DNA from 2 places in the Bacillus basilensis genome. Region 1 is predicted to be linked to the other one. Evidence: predicted binding sites of a transcription regulator. Region 1 holds the regulator's gene; the other holds the start of a gene.
The links. The regulator NrdR, encoded in region 1, represses ribonucleotide reductase genes. The targets are predictions, from matches to a motif close to AACACNATATATNGTGTT.
Positions count from the first base shown of each region.

Region 2: ACQVV1_RS07075 (anaerobic ribonucleoside triphosphate reductase) is a predicted target of NrdR. The motif match lies at 4,732-4,749, and genes of this name have one in related genera.

Region 1 covers NZ_JBNTQO010000012.1:32,233-41,087, reverse strand. Annotated here, with positions in the region: gene mutM (DNA-formamidopyrimidine glycosylase) at 1-385, shown strand, start outside; gene ytaF (sporulation membrane protein YtaF) at 458-1,090, shown strand; gene coaE (dephospho-CoA kinase) at 1,144-1,746, shown strand; gene ACQVV1_RS20255 (glyceraldehyde-3-phosphate dehydrogenase) at 1,856-2,884, shown strand; gene speD (adenosylmethionine decarboxylase) at 3,273-3,656, shown strand; gene nrdR (transcriptional regulator NrdR) at 3,942-4,403, shown strand; gene ACQVV1_RS20240 (replication initiation and membrane attachment family protein) at 4,556-5,968, shown strand; gene dnaI (primosomal protein DnaI) at 6,002-6,940, shown strand; gene ytxC (putative sporulation protein YtxC) at 7,217-8,098, shown strand; T-box leader at 8,130-8,358, shown strand; gene thrS (threonine--tRNA ligase) at 8,406-8,855, shown strand, end outside.
Region 2 covers NZ_JBNTQO010000003.1:86,679-95,533, reverse strand. Annotated here, with positions in the region: gene ACQVV1_RS07095 (CoA-binding protein) at 1-164, opposite strand, end outside; gene ACQVV1_RS07090 (S1C family serine protease) at 244-1,485, opposite strand; gene ACQVV1_RS07085 (response regulator transcription factor) at 1,688-2,365, opposite strand; gene nrdG (anaerobic ribonucleoside-triphosphate reductase activating protein) at 2,384-2,836, opposite strand; gene ACQVV1_RS07075 (anaerobic ribonucleoside triphosphate reductase) at 2,833-4,689, opposite strand; gene plsY (glycerol-3-phosphate 1-O-acyltransferase PlsY) at 4,915-5,511, shown strand; gene ACQVV1_RS07065 (HesB/YadR/YfhF family protein) at 5,620-5,910, shown strand; gene ACQVV1_RS07060 (acyl-CoA thioesterase) at 5,937-6,356, opposite strand; gene ACQVV1_RS07055 (glycoside hydrolase family 18 protein) at 6,466-7,758, shown strand; gene tlp (small acid-soluble spore protein Tlp) at 7,787-7,984, opposite strand; gene sspN (acid-soluble spore protein SspN) at 8,084-8,218, opposite strand; gene ACQVV1_RS07040 (FbpB family small basic protein) at 8,262-8,405, opposite strand; gene ACQVV1_RS07035 (3'-5' exonuclease) at 8,545-8,855, opposite strand, start outside.

The DNA of each region.
Region 1 (8,855 bases):
AGAAAGATTGCAAAAGACAAATCGCAAAATAAAAGTTGTATTATTAGACCAGCGTCTTTTAGTGGGGCTTGGAAATATATATGTAGATGAAGTTCTATTCCGTTCTCAAATTCACCCAGAACGAGAAGCGTCGTCTTTAACAGCAGAAGAAATCGAACGAATTTACGAGGCGACTGTTACAACGCTAGGCGAAGCGGTAAAGCGAGGCGGAAGTACAATTCGAACATATATCAACTCACAAGGGCAAATTGGCTCATTCCAAGAACTTCTAAATGTATATGGAAAAAAAGGAGAACCGTGTGTGACTTGCGGTACGATATTAGAAAAAACAGTTGTTGGCGGAAGAGGAACGCATTACTGCCCAATTTGTCAGCCGAGAATATAGAAAAGAGATAACATCGGATAGGCATTTGTCATATACATACAGCAGAGCTATGTATAAGGGAGGAGCTTACCGATGTACCTTTATTTATCTCTTATTTTATTAGCTTTTACATTAAGCTTAGATAGCTGTAGTGTAGGGCTAACATATGGTTTAAGAAGTGTAAGAATTCCACTAAGATCAATTATAATTATCGGAATGTGTTCAGCGGCTGTTATGCTTGTTTCAATGGGGATTGGACATATGATCACGAAAATATTTTCACCTGTTATCGCAACGCGTATCGGTGGGCTTGTTCTTATTGGAATAGGAATTTGGGTATTATATCAATTTTTTCGAAGTGAGAAAAAAGAAGAGCTGAAGCAAGAGGAGAAGGTCTGGAAATTAGAGATTGCCTCGCTTGGGTTAGTGATTCAAATTTTACGGAAACCGACTGTAGCAGATTTCGATAAATCAGGCACCATTTCTGCAGGAGAAGCATTGCTTCTTGGTATTGCTCTATCTGTAGATTCGTTCGGTGCTGGAATTGGTGCATCTTTATTAGGGTATGCACCGGCTATGATGGCGATATTAGTTGCAGTGATGAGTTCTTTGTTTTTATTTATTGGAATGAAACTTGGAACAGTTTTATCAAATATGAAATGGTTACAAAAATTTACATTCCTGCCTGGGGTATTACTCATTATTATTGGAATTTGGAAAATGTAAGTATGGGCGTGGAACATTAGTTTCGCGCCTTTTATATTGTGAGGAGGATTATGATGACAGTAGTAATTGGATTAACGGGAGGCATTGCAAGTGGAAAAAGTACAGTGTCTCAAATGTTTCGTGAACTGAGTATACCAGTTATTGATGCAGATATTATTGCGCGAGAAGTTGTAGAACAAGGAAAACCTGCATATAACAAAATTGTAGAGGCATTTGGAACGGAAGTGTTACAAGAAGATGGAGAATTAGATCGTCCAAAACTAGGAAGTGTCGTTTTCTATAATGAAGAAAAACGATTGCAGTTAAATAAAATTGTTCATCCTGCAGTGCGTGAGGAAATGAATAGGCAAAAAGAAATGTACATAAAAGAAGGTATGCAAGCGGTTGTGTTAGATATTCCTCTCTTATTTGAAAGCAAATTAACAAGTCTCGTTGACCGCGTTTTAGTTGTAGCAGTTAAGCCACAAACGCAATTAGAACGTTTAATGAAGCGAAATAATTTTTCAGAAGAAGAAGCAACAGCTCGCATTCAATCTCAAATGCCATTAGAAGAAAAGGTGAAGAATGCAGATGAAGTGATAAATAATGATGGCACAATTATGGGAACGAAAACACAATTGCAGGTTATTTTAAAGAATTGGAACATTATTGACTAAAAAATTGTGAAATTAATGAAAATGCTTAGTGACATATCCCCTTTTTGTGTTATACTATTATTGGGATTGGAGATAAATAGTATAACGCATTCAAGGGGGATAACATATTATGACTCGTGTGGCAATTAATGGATTTGGACGTATTGGGAGAATGGTATTTCGTCAGGCAATAAAAGAAAGCGCATTCGAAATTGTAGCAATCAATGCAAGCTATCCATCTGAAACGTTAGCACATTTAATTAAATATGATACAGTTCACGGTAAGTTTGACGGAACAGTAGAAGCATTTGAAGATCACTTATTAGTTGATGGGAAAATGATTCGCCTTTTAAACAACCGCGATCCAAAGGAATTGCCTTGGACAGATTTAGGTGTTGAAGTTGTAATTGAAGCAACTGGTAAATTTAATTCAAAAGAAAAAGCAATTCTTCATGTTGAAGCTGGAGCGAAAAAAGTTATTTTAACAGCGCCTGGTAAAAATGAAGATGTAACAATTGTAGTTGGTGTGAACGAAGACCAATTAGATATTACAAAACATACCGTTATTTCAAATGCATCTTGTACAACAAACTGTTTAGCACCTGTTGTGAAGGTGTTAGATGAGCAGTTTGGAATTGAAAACGGTTTAATGACGACTGTTCACGCTTATACAAATGACCAAAAAAATATTGATAACCCACATAAAGATTTAAGAAGAGCACGTGCTTGCGGACAATCAATCATTCCGACAACGACAGGTGCTGCGAAAGCGCTAGCAAAGGTTCTTCCACATTTAAACGGAAAACTGCATGGTATGGCACTTCGTGTACCAACACCAAACGTGTCTCTTGTTGACTTAGTAGTAGATGTAAAACGTGATGTGACAGTTGAAGCTATTAACGATGCATTCAAAACTGTTGCAAACGGTGCGTTAAAAGGCATTGTAGAATTCAGTGAAGAGCCTTTAGTATCTATTGACTTTAATACAAATACACACTCAGCTATTATTGATGGTTTATCTACAATGGTAATGGGTGATCGTAAAGTAAAAGTACTTGCTTGGTATGATAACGAGTGGGGCTACTCTCGTCGTGTTGTAGATCTTGTAACGTTAGTTGTTGACGAATTAGCGAAACAAAAAAATGTGCAACATATTTAAGTGAATAAGGGAGAGGGCAAGTGAATATTGCCCTCTCTTTTTTTAATTTTTTCTGAAAAGGAAAAAAATTATATGAGTATATTTTGGAAAGTGGACATACCACGAAGCGTTGTTATTACTGTATTTGTGAATCATTTCTTTTTTTTAGGGAAAAGTAAAGAGGAAAATATGACAGAAAATCGAAAAAACTGTTGTTGCAAAATGAAAATAAACAAAGTATACTAACACTCGTAAACTTAAGAGCTGAGGTACGTAGTCACTACTTAAAGGGTTAGGACCTCTCTGGACTAACTTTCCCCCGTGGTAGTGGAGCAAGCCAAATTGCAAATTAGTTTTCAATTCGAACAGTTAGAATAAATTTACAAGGGGGAACTGTAGAATGGATACTATGGATACGATGGGTCGTCACGTAATCGCTGAACTTTGGGATTGCGATTTCGACAAGCTTAATGACATGCCGTATATTGAACAATTATTTGTGGATGCAGCACTAAGAGCTGGTGCTGAAGTGCGTGAGGTTGCTTTCCATAAATTTGCACCACAAGGTGTAAGTGGAGTAGTAATTATCTCGGAATCACATTTAACAATTCATAGCTTTCCGGAGCACGGTTACGCAAGTATTGATGTTTATACTTGTGGGGATCGTATTGATCCAAATGTTGCTGCAGAATATATTGCAGAAGGTTTAAACGCGAAAACGCGTGAGAGCATCGAGCTTCCTCGAGGCACTGGTAGCTTCGAAATTAAGCAGAGAGAAACAAAAGCTCTTTAAAAAAGAACATAATTGATTTAAAATGTAAAGAGGTGTATAATGCACCTCTTTTTTAGTTTATAAAAAAGGAAAAATATAACGTACTTGTTAGTTAGATAAACTGAGCTCTTACGAATAAGTTAGCACCCTATCTACCATCTTATTTTTGAAAACGGGATGATAAAATAATGCGCTTAAACTTAAAGTGGTAAGAGAGTTAGAATGAGTTATATAATATTGTATATATATTGTCAGATGAAGTAAGTTGAGAAAAAATAAAGAGTATAGTGTAAAGGAGTGAATATATTGCGTTGTCCATCCTGTTCTCATAATGGTACAAGAGTGTTAGATTCGCGTCCGGTAGACGAGGGGCGCTCTATTCGAAGAAGGAGAGAGTGTGAAAGTTGTTTAAGCCGCTTTACGACATTCGAAAGAGTAGAAGAGTCACCTCTTATCGTTGTAAAAAAAGAAGGCACACGAGAAGAGTTTAATAAAGAAAAGATTTTACGTGGCTTAATTAAAGCGTGCGAAAAAAGACCAGTATCTTTAAGGCAATTAGAAGAAGTAACTCAAAGTGTGGAACGTGAACTTCGTAATTTAGGTATATCAGAAGTGAAAAGTGATATGATTGGCGAAATTGTTATGGAAGAACTGCGTGATATTGATGATGTTGCTTACGTACGTTTTGCATCTGTATATCGCCAATTTAAAGATTTAAATGTATTTATTGAAGAATTAAAAGATATACTGCAAAAAGAAAGAGAGTAGAATCTGTATTGTATTCTCTTTACATACCGTAAGTAATGAGATAAGAGAGCTAGAAGCGAAAGCTAATAGCTCTTTTTCGCTAAGAAATTATATAATGAAGATAGAACGAATGAAGTAGAGGATAGATTGGATGAGAGAAAGGAAAAGCAAGAATGGAAAAACAGTCATGGATGGAGCTATTGCCAATTGATCGTTATAAAGTAAGTGCGAAAGGGTTACTGCATAATTACGACCGAAAAGTGTTAACGATGTTGTATCAGCCGTTAATAGGTAGTAGAGCGTTTAGCTTGTACATGACGCTATGGGGAGAGTTAGAGCAGGATCGTGTGTTTGGAAAAGAGAATACGCATCATTCCCTTATGGTGATCATGCAAATGCAGCTTCCCGAAATATATGAGGAACGGGTAAAGTTAGAGGCAATTGGGCTTTTGAAAGTATATATTAAGAAAGAAAAAGATATTCGAATGTTTATATACGAGCTGCAACCACCTTTATCGCCGAAACAGTTTTTTGATGATATTGTTTTAAGTATCTTTTTATACAATCGATTGAGTCGGACAAAATATAATCAAGTAAAGCAATATTTCTTAGAAGAAGAATTTGATTTTGTATCTTATGAAAATGTTACACGTTCTTTCAATGATGTGTTTGGTTCGTTTAATCCAGGTCAGCTTGAGCATGCGCAAGAAGATCTTCGTATTCCAAAAACGACAGCTATGCCAAGTAACGAGAAGGGGGACGCTCCGAAAGTTTGGAATGACTTCTTTGATTTCTCCTTATTTGTAGATGGCTTGTCCGCTCTTGTTCCTAAAAAGGCGATTACAGATCAAGTGCGGGAATGCGTCATTACGCTTGCTTACGTATACGGTGTAGATGTGTTATCGATGCAAAATATCGTTCTTGGTGCGGTGACAGAGATGCAGACAATTGATATTGAAAGGCTTAGAAAAGGAGCACGTGATTGGTATCAGTTCGAAAACGGTCAAGCATTACCTGTATTAAGTGAAAGAGTACAGCCTCACGCTGCACGTATGATGAAAGAGAAAGAGCCTTCTACGCAAGAAGAGATGTTAATAAAACAGTTAGAGGAAATCTCACCAAAACAACTATTGAAAGAGATTTCTGGTGGTGCAGAGGCGACGAAGGCTGACTTGCAAATCGTTGAAGATGTAATGATTAATCAAAAGTTAACGCCAGGTGTTGTGAATGTACTTATTTATTACGTTATGCTACGCTCAGATATGAAACTTGCGAAAACGTATGTGGAGAAGATTGCAGGGCATTGGGCACGCAAAAAGGTTGGTACAGTAGCTGAAGCAATGGCGTTAGCGAAAGAAGAAAACCGTCAATATCAAGAATGGGCTGAGACGAAGAAGAAAGGCCGTACGTCGAAGAAAACGGTCCGAAAAGAAATGGTACCAGATTGGCTGAAAGAAGAGCCGGAAGAACAAGAGAAAGAAACAGAAACAGTGAAGAAAGATGTAAGTAAGAAAAAAGATGCAAATACGTTAGATGATGAACGAAAACGACTAGAAGAAGTGTTGAAAAAATATAAGCGTGATTAATAGAAGAGAATGAACGCTCTTTGAGGTGAGAAAATGGAGCATATTCAAAATTCATTTGCAAAGTTAATGGAAAATGAAAATTTTAAAAATAGATATGAAGTATTAAAGGCGGAAGTAATGGCACATCCGCGTGTGAAAGAATTTATAGACGAACATAAAGGTGAAGTAACAACTTCTATGATTGAGCGCAGTCTTGTAAAATTATACGAATATATTGGACAAAGTGTAGGTTGCGCAGATTGTCCAGATCTAGGTTCGTGTAAAAACATGCTGCAAGGATATGAGCCAAAGCTTGTTATTCAAGGGAAGATGATTGATATTCAATACGATCGTTGCGTTAGAAAAGTAGCATATGACGAGAGAAAGAAATATGAAAAACTCGTTCAAAGTGTATATATGCCAACTGACATTTTACAGGCAACGATGGAAAACTTAGATCCGTCTGATTTAGATGCGCGTATTGATGCAATCGGTGCAGCCAATGAATTTTTAAGTACATATGAACCTGGTAAAAAAGTACAAGGTTTATATTTGTACGGTAAATTTGGTGTAGGGAAAACGTATTTATTAGGAGCAATTGCGAATGAGCTTGCTCGAAAGAAAATTAGTTCGATGCTCGTATATTTCCCTGAATTTCTACGTGAAATTAAAAGTTCGATTCAAGATAATTCGATTGGGGAAAAGATTGATGCAGTGAAACGCGTACAAGTTTTAATGTTAGATGATATTGGAGCGGAAGCGATGTCAAGCTTTGTGCGTGATGATGTGCTTGGTGCAATTTTGCAATTCCGTATGTTAGAAAACTTACCGACGTTCTTTACGTCTAACTTTGATTTCAAGGAATTGGAACATCATTTAACGTATACACAGCGTGGTGAAGCAGAACAAATGAAAGCAGCGCGTATTATGGAACGAATTAAATATTTAGCGAAGCCAATTACAATTGGCGGGAAAAACCGACGTCATAAGTAAAGAGTAAGCTGAAAAGCTTGCTCTTTTTTCGTTTTGAACACTTTTTAGACTAGATGAATTGTAAAACGAAAAGTTCTTATGGAAAATTCATTGTAGCTTGTATCATTTTTTTCTCCCTCCCTTAATATATATAAAATTAGCAAGCCATATCGAGTGGATTTTCTAACGATAGGAAATGTAATTCTACTAAGAGTGAACTTCCACAGGTCGGACTCTTATAGGATTTGTAACGTATAGATACAATCCTTTAGAGCGGGGATAAAAGGGGGGACAAGAGTGATTGAAATTTGCTTCGAAGAAAAAAATGATGCTATGCATGTATACAGACAACTACTGAAAAGAGCGGAACTGTTATATAAGGAAACGAGTGTGTATTTACAGGAACAAAAGATTGTAATTCACATACCGGTAGGTGAATCGAATTATATTGAAAAGATTTTATTGCCAGTAATGGTGTATTTCATTGTGAATGTAAAGCAAAATGAGTGGATTTATACAATTTTAAAAGAAAAGTTTTTTTATGAAGAACAAGAAGAGTGTCATCAAATATTGCATATGGCACAAGAGATTTTAAAGGGAAGAAGAAAAGGGATTGCTCGTGAATTAACACGTCACACATTTGAATCATATATTAAGTCTTCTTTAAATAATTGGCTTTGTGATCCGCTCTCATTCTCGTTTTCATCATATGTTCGTTTTCGTCTTCGTACATATAGGGAAATGGTAGCTAAGCTTGCTGAAGTGGCGATTGATGAGTATAAGTTGGAGCAAGAATATCAAATGTTTATTGAGACGCTCCGGCAACAAGTACGTAGCCGGAAATCACGTTTGTCCTGTGTGCATCTTATTTTTGATGAAAGTTTTATTTTCTATGATGATAAAGGTAGACGTTTAAAACAGGAGAAATTGGTCCAATATATAGATGAGGAATTATTGAAGCAAAAGGATGTATATATTGATACGAAAGTAATTGCACCACTTCTTTCTATTTCGCCAAAAAAAATTTATTTATATACGAAAGAACAAGATCATAATATGATTATTACTTTGCGAAATGTATTTCAAGAACGGGTCCAATTACATGGCTTACATGAGTTTGAGCGCAATGTGAAAAATTTAAAAAATAAAGGTAACGCCCTTGATTTTCTAAGTTTTTGAGCATATAATTACCTACATAAATGAAATATATTGAAATGTTATGATGAGGACATGAGTAGTTTTCTACGATTTTCAGAGAGGGAAGCCTTAGGGTGTGAGCTTCCTAGTACGGGATTATTACTTACCACCTCTAAACTTTAGCAGTGAACGGTTTTTCTAGTAATTGCTAACGGACAACACCGTTATGTTGAACTTGAGCAATTAACAATAAGGTTAATTGGAACAAGGGTGGAACCACGAATTCAACACTCGTCCCTTTTTACGGGATGAGTGTTTTTTATTTTGAGAAAAAGAGGAGTGACCAGTGATGGCAGATGTAGTTAAAATTACTTTCCCTGATGGAGCTGTGAAGGAGTTTCCAAAAGGCGTAACAACTGAAGAAATCGCAGCTTCTATTAGCCCAGGCTTAAAGAAAAAAGCTGTGGCTGGAAAATTAAACGATGAGATGATCGATCTTGTTACACCAATCGAAGAAGATGGTGCAGTTTCTATTATTACATTAGATTCTGAAGATGGCTTATACATTTTACGCCATTCAACAACCCACCTTTTAGCACAAGCGTTAAAACGTTTATATAAAGATGTTAAGCTTGAGCTTGGCATTGGCCCAGTAATCGAAAACGGCTTCTACTACGATATTGATATGGAAGAAGCAATTACAGTTGAAGACTTCAAGAAAATCGAAAAAGAAATGCAAAAAATTGTGAACGAGAACTTAGAAATCGTTCGCCATGAAGTACCACGTGCAGAAGCACTT
Region 2 (8,855 bases), on a different contig from region 1:
ACCGTTGGGTTTACTGGAATAATGCGATACCCAGCATCTTGCATTGCTTTTGAAACCATATACGATGTACGTTCTGGCTTATCCGATAATCCAACAACTGCAATCGTTTTGCTTTTCTTTAATACTTCACCAATTTCCGTACGAGTTGGGTTTTCAATTGTCATAATTTATCCCTCCTATTCCTTTAGTATAGCCGATAAAGAAAGTCTCTTTCAATATGAAAGAGACTTTCTTTTATTTCGATTATTGATTCTTTGTAGCTGAGTTATCTGCTAAAGTGGCTGTTTTCGTCATTTTTTGACCGTTACGATAGAATGTAACTTCTACTTTTTCGCCTACTTTTTTCTTTTCATATAAATATTTACGGAATTGAAGTGAATTTTCTACTTTTTGATTATCTAATGCTACTACAATATCATATTGCTCTAAACCAGCTTTTTCTGCAGGTGATATTGGATAAATTTTACCTAATACAACGCCATTTGTTACTTCTTTCGGTACTTTCAATTGATTTACTGCATAAGCTTGCACATCTTCTAATGAAACGACACCTACTCCAAGAGCTGGACGTTTCACTACTCCGTCTTTTTCAAGTGATTCAATAACTGGTTTTGCGATATTAATTGGAATAGCAAATCCAATCCCTTCAACTTCTTGTTGTGCAATTTTACTTGAATTAATCCCAATTATTTCACCGTTTTGGTTAAATAATGCACCACCACTATTACCAGGGTTAATCGCTGCATCTGTTTGAATAACTTGAGCATTCCAATCTGCCCGTTTATCCCCATCAATATCTACTGGAATTTCACGTTCTTTACTACTAATAATACCTTCCGTTACACTTCCATCAAATCCTAGTGGGTTACCGATTGCAATTGCTTTTTCACCCGCACGGATTTTGCTTGAATCACCTAAAGTGGCAACTTTATTTACATTAGCCCCGTCAATTTCAACAACAGCTAAATCTAACCAAGGATCTTTCCCTACTAGTTTTGCATCTACCTTTTTACCATCACTTAATTTTACAGCAAGTTTATTTGCACCATCTACTACATGGTTGTTCGTTACAATATATGCTTTATTTCCTGCTTTTTTATAAATAACACCTGATCCTGAGCCAGCTTGTTGTTCTTGACCTGTCGGTTGCATTGCAAATGGATCAATGCTTTGTTGCATATTGATAACACCTACAACAACATCTTTCGCGCCTTCAATCATACCAGGTAAATCAGTTTCATTTTTTGCTTTATTGACAACAGGAACTACAGTACCTTCAACTTTTGAATCCGAACTAAATGATGATACAGCCGCTCCATTATTTTGAGCCCATGGCATATATGGTGCTGCAAAACTAATTGTGACAGCCCCAACTACAGCCCCGACTAAACCTGTGAAAAAATAACCTTTTTTACTGCCCGATTTTCTCACTTCTCTCGTTTCCCTATGCTCTTCATTTAAATTTGGTCCGTCGTAATATCCCATGTTTTATTTCCCCTCTCTGGTGAATTCGTATTTTCAGTATAGTCACGTTTTGTGTCCTTCTTGTGAACTCATCGTGAAATCCAATTAAAAAAATACTCTTATCTAACATTGTAGACAAGAAAAGTATTTTTTGTACATTCTACCTGCAAAAGAGGATATAAAATTGACATTTCCCTAGGCTAAAGTACACAATCCGTTACAATTATTCTTCAAATTTGTAACCAACTCGAATAACAGTACCGATATGCTTCGCTTTATCTCCTAGCTTATTTCGTAGTTTTTTAATATGAGTATCAACCGTTCGGTCATCACCGTAATAGTCATATCCCCATAACTGATCTAATAAATGTTGTCGTGACAACACAATTCCTTTGTTCTCCATTAAATAAACAAGAAGTTCAAATTCTTTATGTGTTAATATAATTTCTTCTCCATCTACTAAAACGGTTCTAGATAGACGATTCACTTCTATTCCAGCTAAAGACATAGTATTTTCTTCCGCTACTCCTACCACGCCATCCGCACGTTTCAATAACGTCTTCGCGCGAGCTACTAACACTTTCGGGCTGAATGGTTTCGTTACATATTCATCTGCACCTAATTCGAATCCTAATAATGTATCATCCTCATCCGAACGTGCTGTCAACATAATGATTGGTACAGCTGATTCTTTTCTAATTCGTCTACAAACAGACCATCCATCTATTTCTGGTAACATAATATCTAACATAATTAAATCAATTTCATGCTCTGCAAATAATTCTAACGCTTTTTTTCCGTCTTCTGCTTCGATTACTTCAAAGCCTTCATTACGAAAATAATCACTAACGATTTCACGTAATCTTCTTTCATCTTCAACAAGTAATACTGTTTTATTCATATAATCTATCCCGCCTTTTTACTCTTTCAATCGAATAATACGTTGATTGGAGCTTCCGCGAAATGGAAGTGTTAAATCTTTTTTCTCGATTTCAAATCTTCCATCGACTAAAACATCCCCATAATGTAACAACTCTATCATATCATTATTTTGAGAACTCTGTATCTCTTCTAACGTATAACCTGTATACATCCATAGATTTTTTTTCAAATCTTTCACAGCTTTTGCTACTTTTTTCACTTCATTAGCTTGGAAAAATGGATCTCCACCTGAAAATGTTACATCAGTTAATGGATTACTTGCAATCTCTTCCATAATTTCTTCTACTGTCATTTCAGTTCCATTACAAATATTCCACGATTTCGGATTATGGCAACCGAAACAACGATGCGGACAGCCCGCAAAAAACACGACTGTCCGCAATCCTTCTCCATCTACTACACTATCATGAATGATGTTCATCACTTTCATTTATGCTTCACCCGATCCATCTCTTCACTACGTTTCGCACTATTCCACTTCGACATATCTCCTACAAGATAACCTGTTATGCGGCGAATTCTTTCTATATTGGCCTCATCTTCATTTCCGCAGCTTGGACATTCATTTCCGATAACTCCGTGATAGCTACAGCACTTACAACGATCAACAGGATGATTAATTGAACCGTATCCAACGCCATTCTCTGCCATCGCTTGCACAATTTGTTTTAACGCCTTCTTGTTATGCATTGCTGCTCCGTCTAGTTCAATATACGTAATATGTCCCCCATTACATAGGGCGTGGAAAGGTCCTTCTAAACGAATTTTATTTATCGCTTGAATGTTATAGTAAACTGGGATATGGAACGAATTCGTATAATAATTATGATTCGTTATACCGGTAATCACACCAAATTCTTCTCTATCTTTTTTCACAAACTTCCCTGATAACCCTTCTGCAGGAGTTGCAATTACTGAGAAATTCAGTTCATGTTCTTCTGTCGCTTTATCCATTCTATCTCTCATAAAGGAAATAATTCCATATCCAAGTTTCCACGATTCTTCATCTTCTCCATGATGCTTTCCTGTTAAAGCTACTAAACACTCCGCAAGACCGATAAACCCAAGGCTTAACGTCCCTTGTTTTAAAATGGATGCTACAGAATCTTCAGGCTGTAACGTTTCTCCTCCGCGCCATACACCTTGTGAATATAAAAATCGAAAATCTCTAGCTCGCTTCGTACATTGGTACTCAAATCGTTCTAATAATTGCTTAATTCCTAAATCTAAGTAATAATTTAACGCTTCAAAAAACGCTTCTTTTGAACCACTAATTAACGCTAATTTCACTAAATTAATAGACGTAAATGATAAATTGCCTCTTCCAATCGCTGTTTCTTCTCCATGTATGTTAGACATAACACGAGTACGGCATCCCATGTAACATACTTCACTTTCCGGTCGTCCATCATAATGCACTGCATTAAATGGCGCATCTAAAAATGAAAAGTTAGGGAATAATCTTTCAGCCGTTGTTTCTAACGCTAATTCAAATAAATCATAGTTCGGATCACTTTCTTCAAAGTTCACACCTTTTTTCATTTTAAAAATTTGAATAGGAAAAATTGGTGTTTCCCCTTTACCAAGACCAGCTTGTGTCGCTTTTAAAAGCTGTCTAACTAATAATCGTCCCTCTTTTGATGTATCTGTTCCATAATTAATAGAAATAAACGGTACTTGTCCCCCGCCCCTACTATGCATACTATTTGAATTATGAATAAACGCTTCACAAGCCTGATACGTATCATTTTCTGTTTCTTTCCATGCAAATTCTTCTATTTGTTCTTTCGTAAGCGGATATGACTGTAATCGTTTCTTATGTCTCTCTACTGTTTTTCTCACATATGGAGCTAAATCAATATCAAAGAGTGCAAACGATTGACCACCATGCTGCATATTTTGATTCGCTTGAAAAATAATAGACGAAAGAGCCAATGCACTTTTAATGTCTTGCGGTTGTCTCATATGGCCATGTCCTGTATGAAAACCGTTAGCAAGCATTTGCGCTAATGGAATTTGCGAACAAGTCGTTGTCCCAGTCGCATAAAAATCTAAGTCATGTGGATATAATATATTTTGATTTATCGCTTTTTTCACTTGATCTGACAATAAATTTTCAACTGCATAATATTTCGCACTCTCAGATGCGAACGTTCCCATTACTCCCATCGGAGAGCGGCCATCTACATTTGCATTTTCTTGCATTAAATCTTGTTCATTGCCGTGGACAATTGTCTCAAACACTCTCATTAATTCTTCTCCACGTGTATTTTTTTGTAACATTTATAACCCTCCACCAATATGTTGTTGTCTTTTGATTAAAATGTTACTACATATAGTCTTATTGTTTCTGTGAGAAATGTAACATTCCTGTGAAATTTTTTGCACGAAATAATGAATTTTTCATTTACAAAAAAGAAATGTGCTCTTTACAAATGTATGGTACAATATACGGGAAAAACTCTTTTTACCCTTTATCAACACATTTGAATAAAGGAGACTGAACTTATGGTTACTACATATCTTTTATTTATCGTTGCCTACTTACTTGGCTCGATCCCATTTGCACTAGTCGTTGGAAAGATTGGTTATGGAATTGACATTCGTGAGCATGGAAGCGGTAATTTGGGCGGGACAAATACATTCCGCACACTAGGGAAAAAAGCAGGTTTTATCGTTACAATTGCTGACATTTTAAAAGGTACATTAGCAACGAGTCTACCGATTATTTTCGGGTTAGATGTTCATCCACTATGGTTCGGATTAGCAGCTGTTCTTGGACATGTGTATCCGATTTTCGCGAAATTCCGTGGTGGTAAAGCAGTTGCAACTTCTGCTGGCGTGCTTTTATGCTACTCACCAGTTGTTTTTGCAATATTAGCTGTTGTCTTTTTCAGCCTTTTATTTACAACAAGATACGTGTCACTTTCTTCTATGGTAACAGCTGTCGTTGCCGTTATCGCATCAATTGTTAGCGGGGATAAAATCTTCATTATTGCGATGTGTTTATTAGCAGGTATGGTTATTTATAAACACCGTGCAAATATTGGACGAATTATAAATAAAACTGAACCGAAAGCAAACTTTTCAAAAAAGCAAAAATAAGATCGTAACCCACATAACGCAAAAAGAAAACGTGAAGCATATTAATAGCGTCTTTTTGCGTTATTTTTTATACTAAAGAAAAAGCAACATAATTTGGAGGAACTATACATGAATCTTTCCGTAACAAAAGAAGCAGCACAATGGTATAAAAACGAATTAAACTTACAATCAGGTGAAACACTACGCTTTTTCGTACAATACGGTGGTTGCAGCACTGTGCAAAAAGGACTTTCTTTAGGTATTCGTAAAGATGACCCTGCACACCCTGCTGTTCAAATTCAAGAAGAAGATATTAACTTCTTTATTGAAAGCGATGATGAGTGGTTCTTCGATGGACATAATTTAGTTGTTACATTTAACGACGGTGATGATTTCCCGCAATTTAATTATGAAAAATAGAAAAAACGTGGCTTCTGCCACGTTTTTTATTTTTTCTTAATTTCCTCATATTTCGCATACCACTCAGGATAGAACTTTTTAAATGATACGGGCCTGAACCCTTCTTTTTTCGCACAAATATTCGTCGTACTTGCGGTAATACAAAGTTCACCTTCGCCGTTATATATTTCATAACCATATACCACGCGAAGCGGGCTCACAGTGTCCACCCATGTTTTCACAATTGCTTTTTCACCGTAACGCATCGCTTTACGATATGAAATTTGCAAATCTAACACAGGAGAAATAATACCCTCTTTCTCCATTTCAACATATGAAAAACCTAAATCTTGTATAAGTTTCGTGCGACCTAATTCCAGCCACACCAAATAGTTTGAATGGTAAACAACACCCATTTGATCTGTTTCCGCATAACGGATTTCAACTTCATGTTCTGCTACAAACATATGTATTCGCCTTCTTTCACTTCTGCTGCCTTGCATACATTTAATCATAATACAGTGACAACAAAAATAAAATAAAAACAGTGAATCTTTTACTGAAAGGAGCAAGCATATGATTCAAATTGTAACTGTTCGTAGCGGTGATAGCGTATATAGCTTGGCATCAAAATATGGATCAACACCTAACGAGATAGTAAAAGACAATGGATTAAATCCAGCTGAAACACTCGTTGTTGGTCAGGCACTGATCGTGAATACGAAAGGGAATAATTATTATGTACAGCCTGGCGATAGCCTATATCGAATCTCTCAGACATATAACGTTCCTCTCGCTAGTTTAGCTAAAGTTAATAACTTATCTTTAAAATCCATTCTCCATGTTGGACAGCAATTATATATACCGAAAGGGACAAAACGAGCGGTAGAATCCATCGCTTATTTACAACCTTCAACAATTCCAATAAAAGAAAGTTTGGTAAATGCTACACGTGCTATCAACCCATTTTTAACGTATTTAGCCTACTTTAGTTTTGAAGCCAAAAGAGATGGTACATTAAAAGAACCAACCGAAACAGCTAAAATCGCTAATATTGCAACGCAAGGCAACACCATCCCTATGCTTGTTATTACAAATATTGAAAATGGAAATTTCAGTGCCGATCTGACATCAGTTATTTTACGGGACGCAACAATCCAAAATAAATTTATTACAAACATTTTGCAAACTGCTGAGAAGTACGGTATGCGAGACATTCATTTTGATTTCGAGAGTGTGGCACCTGAAGATCGTGAAGCGTATAATCGTTTTTTACGAAATGTAAAAACACGATTACCTAATGGATACACGCTAAGCACAACGCTTGTACCGAAAACAAGTTCAAATCAAAAGGGAAAATTTTTCGAAGCTCACGATTATAAAGCACAAGGACAAATTGTTGATTTCGTCGTCATTATGACATATGACTGGGGATGGCAAGGCGGGCCACCGATGGCGATCTCTCCTATCGGTCCTGTAAAAGAAGTACTTCAATATGCAAAATCTCAAATGCCTCCACAAAAAATTATGATGGGGCAAAATTTATACGGTTTCGATTGGAAACTTCCATTCAAAGAAGGAAATCCACCTGCAAAAGCAATTAGCTCTATTGCAGCTGTTGCACTAGCTCGTAAATACAATGTTCCTATCCGCTATGATTTCACAGCTCAAGCTCCTCATTTTAATTATTTCGATGAAAATGGTGTACAACACGAAGTTTGGTTTGAAGATTCACGGTCTGTTCAAAGTAAATTCAATTTAATGAAAGAACAAGGTATAGGCGGTATTAGCTATTGGAAGATAGGTTTACCATTCCCGCAAAATTGGCGTTTACTCGTTGAAAACTTTACGATTACAAAAAAGGGCTGACATAAGTCAGCCCTTTTTGTACATTCTGTTAAGATTCATCTTTGATTTCACTTTTTAATGAGTCAATACTTTCTAAACGTCTTTGATTTTTTGCTTCAATAGCAGCACGATCTTTTTCATTAGAAAGTTCCGCTGTTTCTTTTGCTTCATTAAAGTTATCAATTGTATTTTGCACCATTTCTTGTAACTTTTCAGCGTTGTCACTTCGATTATCTGGATTTGGCATGTACTTCCCTCCTAATATTGTATATACACACCATCTTAAGTTACCTATCTTGCCTCAAATTTATACATAAAAAAGGAGAATGTAATATTCTCCTTTTCTTTAACCGTTATCAACAATCGGTTGTTTGCCCGTTTGGTCTTGCATTTGCTTTCCTTTATTGCCACCAGCTTTTTTTGATTGTGTTCCAATATGATTCGGTGCAAAGTCTTTTGAATTCTTTTTCGGATTACCCATTACTATCGCCTCCTTAACACTAGTATCGTACTAGTGTTAAGAATTATTCAGCTTGCTTAAAAAGTTTCATTTCATAACGTTTTTCAATACGTTCTTCAATACGATCGATTGCATCACGATCGCTTAATAATTGTTGTTTATTTTCTTTCACAAGTTCGTCAAATGATTTACGGCGACTTCTTCTCATGCTGTTCACCCTCTCTCCTTTACTTTCTTATTACATAGTATGAGCAAATGAAAAACTCTTTAATCAGATTTGCAAGAAAATTTTATGTTTTAATACTCCTAAAAAAACTCCGTATACAATAAATTGTATACGGAGTTTTTTATACCATAACATTTAAATACTCTTTCAGTTTTTCATCTGCATTCGTTTCATTTTCTTTATAATCATGGAGCGCTTGTAGTACGAAATCATACTGTTCTAAAATATAACTTTCTAATTTTAAAACATCTTCTACGCTATTCAGCATAATTCTCGTATTACCAGCTTCACTTTTTAACGCCGGTTCACATTGTAAGCTCGTACATATTTCTTTCACATCATCTTCTAATATATCTGTTAATACATATTTCTTTCGACCTTTTACTTTTAATCTCATAACCGGATAAAAAGCTTTTATATCTAAATAATTCC